Regions from separate parts of the Novosphingobium sp. SG754 genome, predicted to be linked through region 1. Evidence: riboswitches for the same ligand, from Rfam matches in the RefSeq annotation. Region 1 holds a riboswitch; the other holds the start of a gene.
What was found. Region 1 has a riboswitch for cobalamin ahead of cobW (cobalamin biosynthesis protein CobW). Riboswitches for the same ligand answer to the same signal wherever they lie in the genome.

Region 1 (2,391 bases):
TTTGCCCTGGGCCACGCCACGATCATCGCCATCGCTTCGGTCCTGGTGGCGCTGACGGCCACGGCGCTGGCGCGCTTTGGTGCCTTTCGCGAGGTGGGCGGGATGATCGCCACGACGATTTCGGCGCTGTTCCTGTTTGCCATTGCTGCGATGAACCTGGTGATCCTGCGCGGGGTGTGGCGCACCTTTGCCCATGTGCGGGCAGGGGGCGCTTATGTGGAGGAAGACCTTGACCTGCTGCTGTCGGGCCGGGGCCTGCTGTCGCGCCTGTTCCGCCCGATGTTCCGCCTGGTCACGCGATCATGGCACATGGCGCCGCTGGGTTTCCTGTTCGGGCTGGGTTTCGATACCGCCACCGAAGTGGCGCTGCTGGGGCTCTCGGCCAGCCAGGCAGCGAGTGGCCTGGCATTGGGCACGATCCTGGTGCTGCCCGCTCTGTTTGCAGTGGGCATGGCGCTGATCGATACGATTGATGGCGTGGTCATGCTTGGCGCCTATGAGTGGGCCTTCGTCAAGCCGATCCGCAAGCTCTATTACAACATCACTATCACCCTGGTTTCGGCGCTCGTGGCGATCGTGATCGGCGGGATCGAGGCAGCCGCGCTGATCGGCCAGAAGCTGGGCCTGACCGGCGCGCCATGGCGGTTGGCGGCCGATCTTGCCGGCAATTTCAATGGGCTGGGCTTTGCCATCATTGCCCTGTTTGCGCTGTGCTGGCTGGCCAGTGCGGCGATCTATCGCTGGCAGCGGCTGGACGAGATCGAGGTGGTTCGCGCAATCTGATGTCATGCCCGGTTGGCTTGGCCGGCGAACTCGGCTAGGAGGGCAGCGCAGGCAGCGGTTTCGGCCGGTGCCCTGCAAAAGATCGCGTCGGTGCCCCGAGAGGGGCTTAATCGGGAATGCGGTGCGGGGCTTTGCCCCAAGTCCGCAGCTGTCCCTGCAACTGTAAGTGGCGAGCGCGATGCACTGGTCCCCGCAAGACGGGGATGGCCACTGGGCCCCAAGCGGGCCTGGGAAGGCGTGCATCAAGCCCTGACCCACGAGCCAGGAGACCTGCCGGCGCACTGGTCGCTCTTGCCTTGATCCAGGGGATGGTCCGGGCACGGTAATACTTCCGTCTGGGCGACGAAGACTTGTGCGGCTGGGGCTGCACGGGTTGCGTTGTGGTGGGCGCTTTCGTGCGCCGGCCCGCTGCCGCGCGCCTGGCCGGATCGCTTTCCGGCAAGCCCTGCCGTGTCGCTCGCCTGGCGCCGCGGAAGGGTTTTGTGCATGCCGGATCTGGCAAAAGTGCCCGTCACCATCGTGACCGGCTTTCTCGGCGCGGGAAAGACCACGCTGATCAGCCACTTGATTCGCCACGCTGGCGGGCGCCGCCTGGCGGTGGTGGTCAATGAATTCGGCACGCTGGGGGTGGATGGCGACATCCTCAAGTCCTGCGCCATTCCCGATTGCCCGGCCGAAAACATCGTTGAACTGGCCAATGGCTGCATCTGCTGCACCGTGGCCGATGATTTCATCCCCACGGTCGAACGCCTGCTCGCGCTCGATCCCCGGCCCGATCACATCCTGATCGAAACCTCGGGGCTGGCGCTGCCCAAGCCCTTGCTCAAGGCGTTTGACTGGCCGGCGATCCGCAGCCGCATCACCGTCGATGGCGTGCTGGCACTGGCCGATGCAGAGGCGGTGGCCGCCGGCCGCTTTGCCCCCGATCTGGCCGCGCTCGACGCGCAGCGTGCCGCCGATCCGGGGATCGACCATGAAACCCCATTGGCCGAAGTGTTCGAAGACCAATTGGCGTGTGCCGATCTGGTGCTGTTGACCAAGGGGGATCTGGCCGGCCCGGAGGGCTTGGCCAAGGCGCGGGTGATCATTACTGAGACGGCGCCGCGCGCGGTTCCGGTGATCGACATGGCCGAAGGCGCAGCCGATCCGCGCGTGATCCTGGGGCTGAACGCCGCAGCCGAAGACGATATCGCTGCCCGCCCGTCGCACCACGATGGCGCCGACGATCACGAGCATGACGATTTTGCCAGCACCGTGGTGCCGCTGGGCGAGGTATCCGATCCGGCCGACCTTGCCGCGCGGATCGCCCGCCTGGCCACAGAGCATGGCGTGCTGCGCGTGAAAGGCCATGTCGCCGTGGCGGGCAAGCCGATGCGCCTGCTGGTTCAGGCCGTGGGCGCGCGGGTGCGCCATCAGTATGATCGGCCCTGGCAGGTGGGAGAGCCGCGCACCGGGCAACTGGTGGCGATTGCCGAGCGCGACAGGCTCGACCCCCAAACCATCAAGGCGGTGCTGGCGGTCTGATCGGCGGCGCGGGCCCATGCACGTCATCTTCCGCGAGAGCCACGGGCTTGAAGAAACGGCCGTGCCCCAGGACCTGGGGCAGGC
Region 2 (2,391 bases), on a different contig from region 1:
TCGCGGTGGTCAGGCATTGCAGCGCGCGCCAGCGGTCTTCGCCGCTGCCGGTGGCAAACAGTGGCCGCGCTGCCGGATTGGCAGACCAGGGCGCGGTGGTGGTGCCATCGTCGGCGTCGCTGCGGATGGCGGCCACCTGCCGGTCCCAGGCGCGTGCGGCGTCCTGCGGGGCAAGCAGGCCGCTGTCTTGCGCCGAAACATAGTAGAACGCCGAGCCGGGAAAGCTTTCACCCGCCCGCTCGAACGGTTGCAGCCCGCCGTTGCGATCCTGTGCGGCGGCCGCATCGCTGCCGGGCGAACCCCAGCCGATGGCGCCGAGCACCAGGCCCAGCGCGCCGATCGCGGCAATGCCGGCGGCCCGCTCGGCCAGGCGCGAGGGCGCGCGGTGCTGATGGCGCCACGAGGTCATGTCACGCCGGCGGATGCGTGCGGCAAAATCCCGCGGTCGGACGGGGGGCAGACTAAGCGTGGCGAGCCGTGCGCCATCGGCCTGCCGCTGCCCGGCCAGGGCGACGCGCTCTTCCGGCCCCGGCGGCGGCATCAGCGCCTCGGGCGGAAGGGTGGGCGTGGCGCCGGTGAAGGGAATCGGGTCTGGCATAGGGCGTGAAACAGGGCAGGCTTGGTCTGCGCCATGGTGCGTTACGCGTTGCACTGCAACCATGCACGGGAGGAATCGTCCTCGTCCCGATAAGGCACAGCCTGCTACCCCTTGGTTAATCACGGCTGCGGGCTTGCCCCTTGGTGCAGGTGTCGCTATCCGCCCCGCCTGACGCCACCGGTGCCCGCAACCATGCGGGCTAAGAGGGAAGCCGGAACCAGCCGGCGCTGCCCCCGCAACTGTTTCCGGACGAGCGCCGCGCCCTTGCGCGCCACTGGCCCCTTGGCGGGCTGGGAAGGCCGGCGTGTCGCGTTGACTTCGGATGAGCCAGGAAACCTGCCGGTGTGTGGTCGTTCCGCGGCCGGGCGGGGTGTACCGGGCGCAAGCGTGACGAGTCTTCCGCCAGGGCCCGGCGGACCCTCGCGCCATGGACGGCAAGACTGTCCATGGGCCGGGAGGAAAAGAACCGTGAAGACATCGCTTGTTGCGCTCGCCACTGCCGTGATGCTGGCCGCCCCTGCCTATGCCGATGAAGCCCCCGCCGCCGATGGCGCGCAGATCACCGTGCTGGCCACCGGCAACGACCTGTCGCTCGACCAGACCGGCCAGGCCATCACCGTGTTGCCGTTGCAGACGATCGAGGCGGTGCAGGGCGTTGACCTGACCCGCGTGCTCGATCGCGTGCCGGGCCTGACCTGGTCGCGCACCGGGGGTCTGGGTGCGCAAACCGCCGTGCGCCTGCGCGGCGGGGAAGGGCAGCACACCCTGGTGCTGGTCGATGGCGTGCGCGTGGAAGATCCCTCGGCGCCATCGGGCGGGTTTGACTTCGGCACGCTGACGAGTGGCGGGATCGAGCGGATCGAAGTGCTGCGCGGCTCCAACTCGGTGGTCTGGGGCAGCTCTGCCATTGGCGGGGTGATCGCGGTGACCACGCGTGAAATCGATGGCGTCGAAGCCTCGGCCGAGGCCGGCTCGCGCCGCAGCTATGATGCCGATGCTGTCGCCGGCGTGAAGCGCGATCGCTATGCCTTCTCGATCGATGGCGGCTATGCCACCACCGATGGCATTTCGGCCGCTGCCAGCGGGACCGAGCCCGACGGCTATGACCAGTGGCGCGTGGGCGGCAAGGCGCGGGTAAACCTCACCGATACGCTGTCGCTGGTCGCCAATGCCCGCTATGCCGATGGCAAGACCCAGATCGATGGCTATCCCGCGCCCGACTATGTCTTTGCCGATACCCCGGAATACACCACCACGCGGCAGTTCTTCGGCCGCGCCGGGCTGCACTATGCCGGCGGCCCGCTGACGCTCGATGCTGGCTATGCCCTGTCAGACACACGCCGCCGCTATTACACCGGCGGGGCCGACAACGCGTTCGAATATGGCTACAATGGTCGCAGCGAGCGGGTGGAATTGAACGGCCGCTATAGCCTGCCGGCCGATTTCGCGCTCGATTTCGGGGCGGATCGCGAATGGACCCGGTTCGACAGCACCTATGACACGCGCCAGAACGCGCATCTGACCAGCGGCCATGCCATGCTTGGCTGGTACACCGCCAAGGCCAGCCTGGCGGCCGGCGTGCGCTATGACGAACAGAGCCAGTTCGGCAGCAATGTCAGCCTGGGGGCCAACGGCACGGTGGAAGTAGTGCGCGGGCTGCGCCTCAATGCCAGCTATGGCGAAGGTTTCCGCGCGCCCACGCTCTATCAGCTGCTCTCGCCCGATTACGGCAATGCCGCGCTCGATCCCGAACGCAGCCGCAGCTATGACCTGGGCGTGGTCTATGCCAGCCA

Region 2: it holds a riboswitch for cobalamin, as region 1 does, so the genes downstream of both, FHW97_RS02435 (TonB-dependent receptor domain-containing protein) here and cobW (cobalamin biosynthesis protein CobW) in region 1, are expected to answer to the same signal.

Annotation. Positions count from the first base shown of each region.
Region 1 covers NZ_JABGCC010000004.1:520,091-522,481, reverse strand. The annotation lists gene FHW97_RS12975 (HoxN/HupN/NixA family nickel/cobalt transporter) at 1-783, shown strand, start outside; cobalamin riboswitch at 855-1,076, shown strand; gene cobW (cobalamin biosynthesis protein CobW) at 1,270-2,307, shown strand; gene cobN (cobaltochelatase subunit CobN) at 2,324-2,391, shown strand, end outside.
Region 2 covers NZ_JABGCC010000001.1:529,834-532,224, forward strand. The annotation lists gene FHW97_RS02430 (cell wall hydrolase) at 1-598, opposite strand, end outside; cobalamin riboswitch at 760-957, shown strand; gene FHW97_RS02435 (TonB-dependent receptor domain-containing protein) at 1,067-2,391, shown strand, end outside.